One region of the Saccharococcus sp. Marseille-Q5394 genome, then DNA from elsewhere that is predicted to be linked to it. Evidence: riboswitches for the same ligand, from Rfam matches in the RefSeq annotation. Region 1 holds a riboswitch; the other holds the start of a gene.
The links. A riboswitch is a leader RNA that binds a small molecule or an ion and turns the genes downstream of it on or off. The one in region 1 is predicted to bind S-adenosylmethionine.
Positions count from the first base shown of each region.

Region 2: linked by a shared signal. The riboswitch ahead of OC538_RS04635 (aliphatic sulfonate ABC transporter substrate-binding protein) and the one ahead of OC538_RS15020 (methionine biosynthesis PLP-dependent protein) in region 1 are both predicted to bind S-adenosylmethionine.

Region 1 covers NZ_CAMPPQ010000002.1:870,952-878,069, reverse strand. Annotated here, with positions in the region: gene OC538_RS15040 (nicotinate phosphoribosyltransferase) at 1-1,322, opposite strand, end outside; gene OC538_RS15035 (MATE family efflux transporter) at 1,413-2,750, opposite strand; gene OC538_RS15030 (DMT family transporter) at 2,764-3,078, opposite strand; gene OC538_RS15025 (DMT family transporter) at 3,082-3,420, opposite strand; SAM riboswitch class I at 3,558-3,664, shown strand; gene OC538_RS15020 (methionine biosynthesis PLP-dependent protein) at 3,743-4,867, shown strand; gene OC538_RS15015 (NADPH-dependent FMN reductase) at 4,906-5,475, opposite strand; gene OC538_RS15010 (hypothetical protein) at 5,658-5,813, opposite strand; gene OC538_RS15005 (hypothetical protein) at 5,850-5,972, opposite strand; gene OC538_RS15000 (phytoene/squalene synthase family protein) at 6,513-7,118, shown strand, end outside.
Region 2 covers NZ_CAMPPQ010000001.1:918,591-925,708, reverse strand. Annotated here, with positions in the region: gene OC538_RS04645 (AAA family ATPase) at 1-1,033, shown strand, start outside; gene OC538_RS04640 (VWA domain-containing protein) at 1,049-2,491, shown strand; SAM riboswitch class I at 2,653-2,762, shown strand; gene OC538_RS04635 (aliphatic sulfonate ABC transporter substrate-binding protein) at 2,922-3,905, shown strand; gene OC538_RS04630 (ABC transporter permease) at 3,922-4,761, shown strand; gene OC538_RS04625 (ABC transporter ATP-binding protein) at 4,775-5,494, shown strand; gene acsA (acetate--CoA ligase) at 5,496-7,118, shown strand, end outside.

The sequences.
Region 1 (7,118 bases):
TGGGCGAACTGGCGCATTTCATTCAATGTAGGATTTTTGTAAATCACATTTCCACCTTCGATCACTTGCGTATGCAAGTTCACAGCATCGAAGTTCGTTACGAATTTGGATATGAATGTGTGAACCGGGTGGAACATTTTTATCCTTTTTTCCACTGTCGGGTCTTCGTCGTACATCGTGATGTAATCGCCTTCCGCCTTGCCGTTTTCCCTGTCGATGATCCGATAGAGCTTCTTTTGGCCAGGCGTCGTCACTTTCTCGACATTGGACGAAATTTTAATCGTATCTTCCATTTCACCGTTTTCATTCTCAATGGCAACGATTTTATATACCGCGCCGAGAGCCGGTTGATCGTAAGCGGTGATCAGCTTCGTGCCGATCCCCCATACATCGACCTTCGCCCCTTGCGCTTTCAAGTTCAAGATCGTGTACTCGTCCAAATCGTTCGAGACGACGATTTTCGCGTCGTGGAATCCTGCTGCATCTAGCATTTTCCGGGCTTCCTTCGACAGGAATGCAATATCGCCGCTGTCGAGGCGGATACCGATGAAATTGATTTTATCGCCGAGCTCCTTCGCGACCTGAATGGCCGTCGGGATGCCGATTTTCAGCGTATTGTACGTATCAACGAGGAATACACAGTCCTTATGCCGTCTCGCGTACGAGTGGAACGCTTCGTATTCGCTTTGATAGGCCTGGACCAATGAATGGGCATGCGTTCCCGCAACCGGGATGCCGAAGCGTTTGCCGGCACGGACGTTGCTTGTTGCTTCCACTCCTCCGATGACAGCGGCACGCGCTCCCCAGATTGCAGCATCCATTTCGTGAGCCCGTCTGCTTCCGAACTCCATGACGACTTCATCTTTGACGACTTGCTTAATACGGCTCGCCTTTGTTGCGATGAGCGTTTGGAAGTTGACGATATTGAGCAGTGCCGTCTCGATGAGCTGGGCTTCCGCCAACGTCGATTCCACTCGCAGGATCGGTTCGTTTGCAAATACAAGTTCCCCTTCCTTCATCGAATAAACATCCCCCGTAAAACGGATGTCTTTCAAATAAGATAGGAAATCCTCTCTATAGCCGAGCTCTTCCCGTAAATAGGTCAGGTCGCTCTCACTGAATTGAAAATCCTTTAAGTAATCAAGGATCCGCTCAAGTCCCGCAAAAATCGCATAGCCATTACCGAACGGAAGGTTTCTGAAGTACAGCTCAAATACCGCTTTCCGTTCATGAATGCCATCCGCCCAATACGATTCCATCATGTTGATTTGATAAAGATCTGTATGTAGCGCCAAACTGTCGTCAGCATATTTCGAAGTCATGTCAAATCTCCTTCTTCCGCATCTTCTGATAGTTTCAGTATACACTATTTACCCTTGTTTTCATTATAAATAACATGCGCCTAAATTGCCTCATTCTCCAAAAATATCGGCTTGTTTCCACTTTCCGAACCGGTAATACAGGAATGCGATGATGCTGCTAATGACGAAACTGACACCGATTCCGAGGGCAATCCCCTTATCTCCCATGAAGCCAGACAGGAAGTACGTAACGGGGTAACGTAATATCCAAAACGAAATGATATTGAGCACAAGCACTTGGAACATTGCCCCCGATGCCCGGACAGCGCCATTGAGTACGAAATTGATGCCTAAAAAAGGATAGAAAAATGCTATCATCTTCAAATAGTCCGCACCAAAACGGACAGCTTCCGCTTCGGAAATGAAAAGTCGGATACCGGCCCCCGCAAAAGCGTAGACAATTCCGGCGATGGCAAACATAATGCCAAGATTATATAGAAAGCCGATGAACGTAATCCTGTGGACACGGTTCCACTTCCCCGCACCGATGTTTTGTCCTGCCATACTATTCACTGCCGTTCCGATCGCTTGCGCCGGCAGCATGATCAGACTATCAAGCCGCTGCGCAGCCCCGTACCCCGCAACTACCGCAGGGCCGAAAGAAGCGACGACACTCATGATCGCCATGACGCCTGCCGAAATGACGCTCATTTGCAAACCCGCCGGAATGCCCAATTTCAGTATATCAAGCACTTCACGCTTAGCCGGCAGATGCGGCTTTGAAAACGGCACGAGCTTTTTGCGAACGGAATAAATTGCGCCAGTCGCAAATGCAACCCCTTGGGATACGATTGTCGCAACCGCAGCTCCTTGGACGCCCCATCCGAAGACGGCAATGAAAATCGGATCAAGTACCGTGTTTAGCAGGACGGCCGTCAAAACGAAATAGATTGGCGTCTTTGAGTCGCCGACAGACCGGAACACGGTGTTGATGAAGTTATATCCGAACAGAAACAGAATCCCGAAAAAATTGACACGCAAATAGGACGTTGCCATTTCAATCATCGAGTCGGGCGTTCCAAGCAATGCCAAAATCGGCTTCGCTAAAAAGAAGCCCGCAAAACTTAACACAACAGACATGATCGTCAATAAAACGACGAATGCGTTCAAATAATTACGCAAGCCTGCCTCGCTCCCCCTCCCCTTCTGCTGGGAGAGGATTGTCAGCGCCGCATTATTCAGGCCGATGACAAAAGAGAGGACGGTAAACACGACAGTACCCGAAATCGCAACTGCGCCAAGCGCGTCGGCACCGATAAGGTTTCCGACCCATAAGCTGTCGATAAATTGGTAGGACACTTGCAAAAGGTTCGTGAGAATGATCGGTGCTGAATAAAAAATAAGCTGCTTTGCAAGCGGGCCTTCCGTAAAATCATATTGTTTCGCCATGGCGCTCCCCCCTTCATCCAAATACCTTCAGTCCGACCGCCCCTCCGATGATCAAGCAAAGGAATAGCATCCGTTTCCACCCGGCTGCTTCCTTGAAAAACAGGATGCCCATAAGGACGGCACCCGCCGCACCGAGTCCCGTCCAAATCGCATACGCAGTCCCCATCGGAATGTCGCGCATTGCGAGGGACAGAAATATAAAACCGACCGAAAACGTCCCGACGATGAGCAGCAGGCGGGGCCATGATCTTTTCTGCAAATAAAGATTAATGGCCATGACGCCGAAAATCTCCCCTAAACTTGCGATGACTAAATATATCCACGCCATATCTCAATCGCCCCCTTCCGTTGCTTCACCGGATGCAGCCGTCGTCATTTTTATCCCGATAACTCCCACGATGATAATCGCGATGAAGATCACTTTAGCGATGGAAAACTCCGCATTGAAAAACAGGAAATCGATTAGAACGATCGCCGCCGCTCCGGAACCGGTGAAGACTGCATACACCGTCCCGGATGGCAACGTCTCGCATGCCTTTATAATTGCGTAGAAGCTAATGACGATTGCAACGATAGTCCCTGCCCACTCGAGTACCGAATCGGAATACCGAAGTCCGATCACCCAAAAGATCTCGACGATCGCCGCCAATAAAACATAAAGCCAAGCCAATGGAAATCCTCCTCATCATTCAACATGCACCCATTATAGCAAAAGGTCACGGACATTCATTTCCGAAACTTCTTGCAATCCGTCTGGATGCATGATAACTTTAGATAAATGTTTTTTCTAACAATTACATATTTTGATTCTTATCACGAGAGACGGAGGGATTGGCCCGATGAAGTCTCAGCAACCAGCCCGATTTTGGTATGGTGCTAATTCCAAAAGGCGAACTGCGCCTTGAAGATAAGAAGATTGATTTCAACGATGTTGGAGGCCCTCTTCTTAATTGGAGAGGCCTCTTTTTTACTAGGCAAAGGAGATGGGCAACTTGACAAAGCAGAGCATTAACACAAAATTGGTGCAAATAGGAAACCAGAGCGATCCGAGAACCGGGGCGGTCAATCCTCCCCTACATTTTTCAACAGCGTACAAGCATGATGGATTGGGTCTATCAACCGGTTACGATTATACACGGACAAAAAATCCGACACGGACGATCCTCGAGGAAGGCATCGCCAATTTGGAAAACGGCGACCGCGGCTACGCGTGCAGCTCGGGCATGGCAGCGATTCAGCTCTTCCTTTCGCTGTTCAAATCGGGAGATGAATTGATTGCTCCTGACGACCTATACGGTGGCACATTCCGATTGTTTGACCATTACGCAGATCTGTATAACGTCCGGACGTCGTATTCTTCTTTTGATAACGTCGAGGAAACGGAAAAGCTGATCACCGAAAACACGAAGGCGATCTTCATCGAAACACCGACGAACCCGCTGATGCTGGAAATCAATATCGAACAGTATGTAGAGATTGCGAGAAAGCACAACTTGCTTGTCATCGTCGATAATACATTTTTGACTCCGTACTACCAACGCCCGATTGAGCTCGGGGCAGATATCGTCATCCATAGCGCGACGAAATATATCGGCGGTCATAATGATGTGCTTGCCGGGCTAGTCGTCGCCAAGGGAGAAGAGCTGTGCAACCGTCTAGGCGAAAATCATAATGCGATCGGCGCGACGCTTTCCCCGTTCGACTCCTGGCTCGTCATCCGCGGATTGAAGACGTTGCATGTGCGCATGAAACAGCATGATGCCAATGCGAAGGAACTCGTCTCTTATTTAAAAAACGAACCGCTTGTCGATGACGTCCTCTATGCAGGAAAAGGCGGCATGATTTCATTCAGGGTACGGGAAAGCGAATGGGTCGATCCGCTATTGCAAAACTTGAAGCTCATCACATTTGCCGAAAGTCTCGGAGGAGTGGAAAGTTTGATCACGTATCCGACGACGCAGACCCATGCAGAAATCCCTGAGGAAGAACGGGAAAGGCGCGGTGTCGATAAACGGTTATTGCGTTTCTCGGTCGGACTCGAGGAAGCCGAAGACTTGATCGCCGATCTTAAGCAAGCCATCAATGCAGCGGCAGAAACGACGGCTGTCAGTCAATAATAAAAAAGGCCGTCTCGGTGAACGAGACGGTCCTTTTATTATTTAGAGATTTCAGCTAACTCTTTTCTTTGCGAATAAAAATCGATGAAGTTGTTAACGACTTTATCCAAGAAATCAATCGTCGCTTGGTCTGTCAATTGACCCGTTTCGTCCATTTTCTCATGGACGGAACCGATATATACTTCATTGTTTGGCAAGAGCGCAGGAGAAAGCATCGGGTTCGTCAAAATCTCACGTAAATGCAGTTGAGCACGGACACTTCCCATCACACCCATTGAAGCACCGATCATGAAAGCAGGCTTGTCTTTAATTGCGAAATTGCTTCTCGACAGCCAGTCGACAGCGTTTTTCATTACTCCTGGAATGGAGAAGTTGTATTCAGGCACTGCAAATAGGACCGCATCGGAATCCCGAACGTTATCCAGGAAATCTGTAACGTTTTCTGACGGATTGCCTTCTATATCAACAGAAAACATTTCGACATCATTAATGAATACAGGTGTAATAGTAAGTTTATCTGCATATTTCTTCCTCAAATATTCAACCACTTTCAAGTTGTATGAAGACGAGCTTGTGCTGCCGATAATCGCTTTTACTGATATAGTCATGTTGTTGGACTCCTTCTCTTTTTATCTTAGCATTGCCTCTCTATAGGAAGGTATGCGTTCCCCTATAAAACTGGGGCATCATTTATTGACCTGGTAATTATCTCACATTCAAGATACTTTTCGTATAAATCTGCTCATAAGAAAAGAACGTTCCCCTATTTGCTTAGGGAACGCTCCATCTTTTAATTGAAGAAGCAGAAGAAAATCGTCCAGAATGGAACGTTTTTCCGCTCTTTCTTTTTGCGTTTGAGCGCTTTTTGCTCCATGCGGAACTGTTCGACTTCCTGCCGCATATCTTCCATATGTCGTTGAACTACTTCTCTATCAATTGTATACATATATATTCTCCTCTTGGAGAGGGACCTTAAACGAGATTACAGTCGACGTTCACCTATCGTGCCGCCGTTATCATCTAACCATTTTGGAGATTCCCACTCCATCAATTTTGTTTTATTTATTCGTTCATGCTCTTCATGTCTCGCGTTTTGAATAATCATTTTGCTTTTCCTCCTTTATTTTTTAGTTGAATCAATTCACTTGCGGGGAACATCGCTACCCACTATCCAGAGACACCATCATCAATACTTTCCGTTGCAGCCCTACATTAATCATCGGAAACACTCCTTTTCATCTAGTTTTTGTTTATATGCCACACGCACAGCGTGAAAACACCGAATATTCTTTCATATGAAGACACAAAAAAGCACACGCCTTTTGCATAAGCGTGTGCTCATATAAAAGAACGGCATACCATGCCATTCCTCGGTCTACAATTAGAAAGAGAGATTAGTCAGGCACGGATCAAGTATGAAGTTGTTTATGATTACGATTGCTTTTTTCATTTTCCGTACCTCCTCTATTACTAGAATAACTTACTTTCTGAGGATACCATTTCCAATTATTCATTGTCAATAGGTAATTTGAAAAACTTTCTCTATTTTTATTTATTCTACAACGATAGGGTTGGCAACTGCTTCATGGAATAGTGTATGATATTCAATAAGAACTGCTTCAAGAAATGAAGGAGGACCCCTATTATGAACGAAGCGAAACTGCAAAAAGAAGCGATGCACGTACTGAAGCTGACGAGCAGAACCTTCTATATTCCGATTAAATTATTGAATCCCACCTTGCGGAAGACGGTAGGCTCCGCTTATTTATGTATGCGTGCGATAGATGAAATAGAAGATCATGAAGAACTGCATCCGGAAAGCAAGCAGCATCTGCTGCAGTCGACGAGCAAGCTGCTGCAAACCGACCTATTTGACGTCGCGGCGTATCGCGCTCTCCTCAAGCCCTATGAAAACCTCTTGCCGGAAGTGACATTGCGACTTGGCGACTGGCTCGCCGTCTGTCCTGCAGGCATCGTCGCCAAAGTGAAAGAGTCGACGAGCATCATGGCGGATGGCATGGCAAAATGGGTCGGCAAGGATTTTCTTGTGCAAACGAAAGAGGATTTAGACGACTATACATATTATGTAGCGGGTCTTGTCGGTGTGATGCTTTCCGATATTTGGGAGCAGTATGACGGGACAAAGACGGATCGCGACTTGGCGATCGGGTATGGTCGCGGATTGCAGGCGGTGAATATGCTGCGCAATCAAGAGGAAGATGCGGAGCGCGGCGTCCGTTTCCTTCCTGAA
Region 2 (7,118 bases), on a different contig from region 1:
TGCGAAATCTGCATTGGCTGTTGAGTTGGCAAAAATCATACACGGAACAGAATACTTCCAATGGTTACTAACTAGGTTCAGCACACCTGAAGAAGTTTTTGGCCCGTTGTCGTTGAAAGATCTTGAGAAAGGCATATACAAGCGGAATACAGCATCTAAAATGCCGGAAGCCAATCTTGTTTTCCTGGATGAGATTTTTAAAGCCAATTCTGCAATCTTGAACAGCTTGCTGACGCTTATAAACGAAAGAGTTTTCTATAATTCCGGAACACCCGGAAAGGCACCCTTAATTTCAGTTATTGGGGCTTCTAACGAATACCCTGAAGAAGGGGAAGGGCTGGAAGCTTTATTTGACAGGTTCTTACTACGGTTCGAGTTGGATTATATCGCAGATCAAACGAATTTTGTTTCGATGATGAAGGGAACCGGTAGGAATCAGTTTTTGCCTTCCATGACGATGGACGAATTGATTCAACTTCAGTTGTTGACGGACAGTGTTTCAATACCGGATGAAGTGTATGAAATACTGTCGGAAATTCGAAATGAATTACGTGACGAAGGGATACGCCCTTCGGACAGGCGTTTTAAACAGTCGCTGTCCATACTTCAAGCGAAGGCGTTGATAAGCCAGAGACAAGTTGTGAATGTATCCGACATTGTCATCCTTGAAAATGTCCTATGGGAAACGGTGGACCAAAAAGATGTAGTGTCTTCCGTTATCCGAAATCATTCACAAGATGTCGTTACTCAGATCCTTCATTCCATACAAAACGAGGCAAATGAAGTGTTCTACACTGTACTTCAGGATCCTACGACCGAGTATGGAATGGAGGCGACTCATAAAATGAAAACCTTAGTGGCAGATTTAAAAAAACTCAAAAGTGATTATCATAGTCGGAAGGCTGATATCGACGCATTACTTGATAAATTGACTTCGATGGAACATGAAATCTTGAATAAGATTTTAGAGCCTTGGTATTTTGATGCTCGAAATGAACAGAAGGAATCTGCCAGCACCTTTTTTAAAATGTGAAAGGGGATAATCTTTGTGAAGAGTCATAAAAATTACAATGGCAATCAATCGGTTTTGAATACGGACGCGTTCGATAAAAGACGTTTCAGAGAGATTTTCGATATGTCATCGGGACTTCAACAGGTAAGAGCTGAAGGTATACTACCGATGTTCGATTCATTACTAGCAGATATTTGGGCTTCCTTATACAAAATGAAACCTGACATTATTGAAGGTGACATTAACGGTGTCCTAAAGATTAATAAATCACTCATGGAAAGAATCATGGAGGATGAAAACTTTGCTACCTATCGAGGCATCACCCGTTTGGATGATTTGTCGTCAGCTATCGGCACGATCAAAATCGGGAGGATGGTGAACCAATGGCTCATTGACCAAAAAAAGGAAGATGAAGATTTTGATGAGCAGATGCAGGAAATTCTCGCAATGCAAAGGCTACTCCAAAGACAGGAGTGGCAAGAAGAGGCGGAAAATGGAAGTCGTGCAATAGAAGAGAAAATTACAAGGTCCATGGATAGATTCGATGAGAAATTGCAACAGATGCTCCAAGGCAACTGTGATAGCTTTTCACAAGCATTGGTTCGAGCTATGCAAGAAACAGTGCAGGTGAAGGAGGCTCTTAACTCTTTACTTGGGGGCACCCGAGCTGGCAGTGGGGATGCAGAACTGAAAAAAGTTCCTCTACGAGACCAACTATTGCTAGCAGAGAAGATAGCTTCCGATAAAAAAATGAAAGAAATTGCAGACTGGGCTGGTCGATTCAAACAGGCAGCCCGAAAAAAACAAAAGGTCAAATATAGCGAGGCAATGGGGAGAAGCGGAGTAACAATAGGCTCCAATATTGAACGATTGTTGCCGATGGAGCTGGGATTGTACATGCATCCAATAACGAGGAACGACTTTCTTCGTCGGTTTGTAGAAGGTCAGACGATGATATATGAACAGGAAGGAAAAGAGGTACTTGGGAAAGGTCCAATCATACTTTGCTTGGATCAGTCAGGTAGTATGCAACACCTTGATACTCAATCCAAAGGGTTCACGTTAGCCCTCATGTCGATTGCCAGAAAGCAGAGAAGGGATTTTTGTTTGATTTTATTTTCCACGCGCTTACAAGTGTTTACATATGAAAAGGGAAAAATAAAGATTTCAGATATGGTGAAGCTGGCACAAACCTTCTTGAGCGGTGGGACGGATTTTTCCTTACCCCTTTGTAAATCGCTAAATGTTATTAGTGAAAGCCGTTTTAAAAAAGCTGATGTAGTGTTTGTTACGGACGGTGAAGACAGCATAAAAGATTCATTCCTTGAAGAGTTCAGTAAGAAGAAAAAAGAGAAAGTCTTTAATGTCCTATCCTTTATTATAGGTAACAGCACAAACACTGCGGAACAGTTTTCCGATAAAGTTGTCATGGTGAAAGACTTTGAAGACGAGGGAAGTCATGCTGCATTTGAAATTTAAAGGAGGCACTTTAAAGGGGCGGGGAGTAACAATTCGATACGGAATATCAATTTGAATTATTAATATAATATGAATTATAAGGTTGACAATTTATTTATATATGTTTATACTAATTTTCAATCAGTTGAAGCAATAAAAATGATTTTAACAACTACATACAACTCTTATTACGAGTGGCGGAGGGAATAGGCCCGAAGAAGCCCGGCAACCAACAGATGTATTTCTGTAAAGGTGCTACATCCTACAGGTGTTTGAGCCTGGAAGATAAGAGGAGGAATTCTGCAGCCCTCTTCTTATGAAGAGGGTTTTTCATATGGATAAATAAAAATCTAGTTATTCATAAGCTCAAATCCGACTATACCAATCGGTGCAATTACAAATTGGATTGAATTGAATTTCAATATAAAAATGAATTTAGGAGGAAATGAACATGAGAAGATTGATTGTCTTACTGCTAATGGTGATGGGTGCAACGGTCCTAATGACAGCTTGCTCATCTGGTGAAGGGATAGAAAAAAAGAAATTAAATAAAGTTGTATTGGATTATGCCTATTACTCACCAACTAGCCTAGCGTTAAAAGAATTTGGTTGGGCAGAAGAGGCGTTTGAAGAACAAGGGATTAAGGTGGAATGGGTACTCAGCCACGGAAGTAATAAAGCACTTGAATTCCTAAATTCAAAAAGTGTCGACTTCGGTTCGACAGCTGGAGCTGCTGCGTTAATTGCCAAGTCAAACGGTTCTCCGATTGAATCAGTCTATATCTATTCAAAGCCTGAATGGACTGCACTTGTGGCAACAGGGGATTCAGACATCACGTCAATTGAACAATTGAAGGGAAAGAAAGTAGCTGCGACGCTAGGAACGGATCCATATATTTTCCTTCTCCGTTCGTTACAGGAAGTTGGCTTGTCATCAAAGGACTTGGAAATTGTGAATTTGCAGCACTCTGATGGAGCTAACGCCCTTCTAACGGGTCAAGTAGAAGCATGGGCAGGGCTCGATCCACATATGGCAAAAGTTGAAGTCGATTCTGGTGCCAAATTATTTTTACGAGACCATGAAAAAAATACGTACGGAACACTGAATGTCCGATCAGACTTTGCTGAACAACATCCTGAAGTCGTAGAAACAGTGATTGAGGTGTACGAAAAAGCGCGGAAGTGGGTTATGAAAAATCCGGAAGAGGCAGCCGATATACTTGCACAAGAAGCAGAGATGCCATTAGAAGTGGCCCAAAAGAGTTTAGAACGTAACGACTTTTCGGATTCAATCCCTGGCTCAAAGCAAATCGAAGCGTTAACTGCAGCGGGTGAAGTGTTGCAATCAGAGAACGTAATTAAAGGCAATGTGGATGTCACAAAGATTGTCGAAGAATTGATTAATGATCAGTTTGCAAAAAAAGTAATCGAATGAATTAGGGGGAATAGACATGACGGTCAATATTGACGAAAAAGAATTGTTTAAAGTGAAAGGAAAAAAGTTGGTCAAAGTAAACTTTGAAAATAAGGTGAGGGGTTTAGCGCTTGGCTTGATCATTCCGTTCATTCTTTTAGTCGTTTGGGAAGCGGCTGTCCGTTTCAATTGGCTCGATGCCTATGTCTTTCCCGCTCCGACAACCATTTTGCAAAAAAATATCGAATTAGCCCAAGAAGGCACACTCTGGGGACATGTAGGAATTACGTTCTTTCGTGTCCTGATCGGGTTTCTGGCAGGAACAATTGCCGCGGTTGTACTTGGATCCATCGTTGGTTATTTTAAATGGTTTGAACAGTTGATGGATCCATTAATTCAAGCCTTTCGCTCGATTCCCTCACTAGCGTGGGTTCCGTTGTTCATCCTGTGGATGGGTATTGGAGAGTCATCCAAAGTGATGTTAATCGCTGTCGGTGTGTTCTTTCCGATCTATTTGAATATCGTCTCGGGTATTCAAGGGGTCGATCGGAAGTTGATTGAAGTCGGTAAGATCTATCATTTCACACCGTTGCAAATTATTCGTCGTATCATCCTGCCCGCTTCACTTCCATCATTTCTTGTAGGATTACGCAGCGGTGTCGGATTGGGCTGGATGTTCGTCGTTGCTGCCGAGCTGATGGGTGCCAGTCAAGGCCTTGGCTATTTACTTGTCGTTGGTCAGAACACGTACTCACCGGAGCTCATTATTGCCAGTATTATTTTGTTTGCATTGTTAGGGAAAGCGACTGATTCCCTGTTGAAAGCATTGGAATCACGTGCATTGAAGTGGCAAGACAATCTACAAAACCAACTATGACGGAGGGGTTTCAATGTTGAAAGTGAAAGAGGCAACGAGGACATTCAATAACGGGCTTGCAGGATTCAACAACATCTCATTTTCAATAAAGGAAGGGGAAACTGTTGGAATTCTGGGAACGAGTGGTTGTGGGAAAAGTACATTGCTGCGCGTTTTATCGGGACTTGATCAGAATTATGAAGGGGCAATTGAAATTGGGGGTGTAGGGGATCAGCCAATCGGGATGATCTTTCAAGAGCCAAGATTGATGCCTTGGCTTACAGTAAAAGAGAATATTTTATTCGGGGCGAAAGATGAGAAGGAGAAACAAGAAACCGTCCATGAGTATTTGAATCTTGTCGGTTTGTCTGACTTCGACGCTCATTATCCGAAAGACTTGTCCGGAGGTATGGCACAGCGAACCGCAATTGCCCGTGCACTTATTGGAGAGCCCGATGTCTTGCTTCTTGATGAACCTTTTAGTGCATTGGATGCCTTCACTAAAATGCAATTGCAAGATTTATTATTGAAAATCCAACAGAACCGTTTAACAACGATGGTAGTCGTTACACACGACATAGACGAAGCTCTATACTTATGCGACCGGATTTTTATCCTCGGTGGTCAGCCCGGGACATTGCAAGCGGAATTATCGATTGATGTACCGAAACCGAGGAATCGAGGAGATTCGTTTTTAGCGGGGAAAAAAGCAGAAATCCTTGAGCTTTTACATATCGAGAAGGAGGTTATCTAACATGGCAAATGAGGAAGTAATTCGTCCATTAGAAGGAAATTACAATATTTCAGCTGAACTTCCTTCAAGAAAAGATTTCACATGGGAAAGTATCGAATCAAATTTTAGTTGGTATGATTCCGGAAAAGTGAATATGGCTTATGAATGTGTGGATCGCCATGTAGTGGAAGGATACGGAGAGAAAGTCGCTCTGCATTATTTTGCAGAAAACGAAGAGTATACAGTAACATATCGTGAATTGAAGGCGAAATCAGATCTGTGGGCTACTGTTTTGAAAAAGAGAGGGGTGAAAAAAGGGGACTTCGTCTTTATCTTTTTACCGAAGCATCCTGATTGCCATATCGCGATGCTTGCTGCCATTAAACTGGGGGCTGTTGTCGGACCACTTTTTGAAGCATTCATGGAAGATGCAGTGAAGGAGCGGATTGCAGATTGTGAGGGAACGTATTTAATTGCTTCACCTGAGTTCATAAAACGGGTTCCGCGTGCCGAGTTGCCGTCATTGAAAACAGTGTTCATTACGGCAGAGCCGGAACAATGTAAGGATGATGAAATCTCGTTGTTTGAGGAAGCGAGAGCTGTTGAGGTTGAAGACGATCTCATCGAGTGGGTAGGGTTGGATCATGCGCTTAATATTCATTATACGAGTGGTTCGACAGGTCGGCCAAAAGGAATTATCCATTCTCATCGAGCTATGATCCAACAATATATCACAGGCAGATGGGTGTTGGATTTGAAAGAGGAGGATGTTTATTGGTGCACAGCACACCCAGGTTGGGTTACAGGGACGGTATATGGAGTATTCGCTCCATTGCTAAACCGGGCGACCATTGTCATTCACGGTGGCAGATTCAATGCCGATGAATGGTATTCCGTCTTGGAGAAATCCGGTGTCACTGTTTGGTATAGTGCGCCGACAGCTTTCAGAATGTTAATGGCGGAAGGGGATTATAAGACAGCTACTTATGATTTATCGAAAATCCGGCATATCTTAAGCGTGGGCGAGCCGTTAAATCCCGAAGTGATTCGTTGGGGGATTAAGACGTTGTCAAACAGAATCCATGATACATGGTGGATGACAGAAACAGGGGCTCAACTCATTGTAAATCTGCCCTCCGATAACATCATTCCAGGATCTATGGGAAGACCGTTTCCAGGAATTGAAGCGGCAATTCTAGGAGATGATGGAGAAAAGCTTGCGTCTGGCGAAGTAGGACACTTAGCTTTGAAAGCAAATTGGCCTGCCTTGTTGCGGGAAGTGTGGAAAGATCCTGCAAAGTATTCGACGTACTTCCCGTTCGAGGGATGGTATGTGTCCGGTGATTTGGCGACAATCGATGACAACGGTTATATATTCTTCCAAGGCAGGAGCGACGATATGATCAATTCTTCTGGTGAGCGCATCGGTCCGTTCGAAGTGGAGAGTAAATTGATTGAACATCCGTCTGTTGCAGAGGTCGGTGTGATTGGGAAGCCGGATGCTGTGAGAGGAGAAATCGTGAAGGCGTTTATCGTTTTACGGGATGGATTTGAAGCAAGTGATGCGTTATTGCAGGAACTACGTCTTTTTGTCCGAAGTGGGCTTGCTGCTCATGCTGCACCTAGAGAAATTGAATTTCTTGAG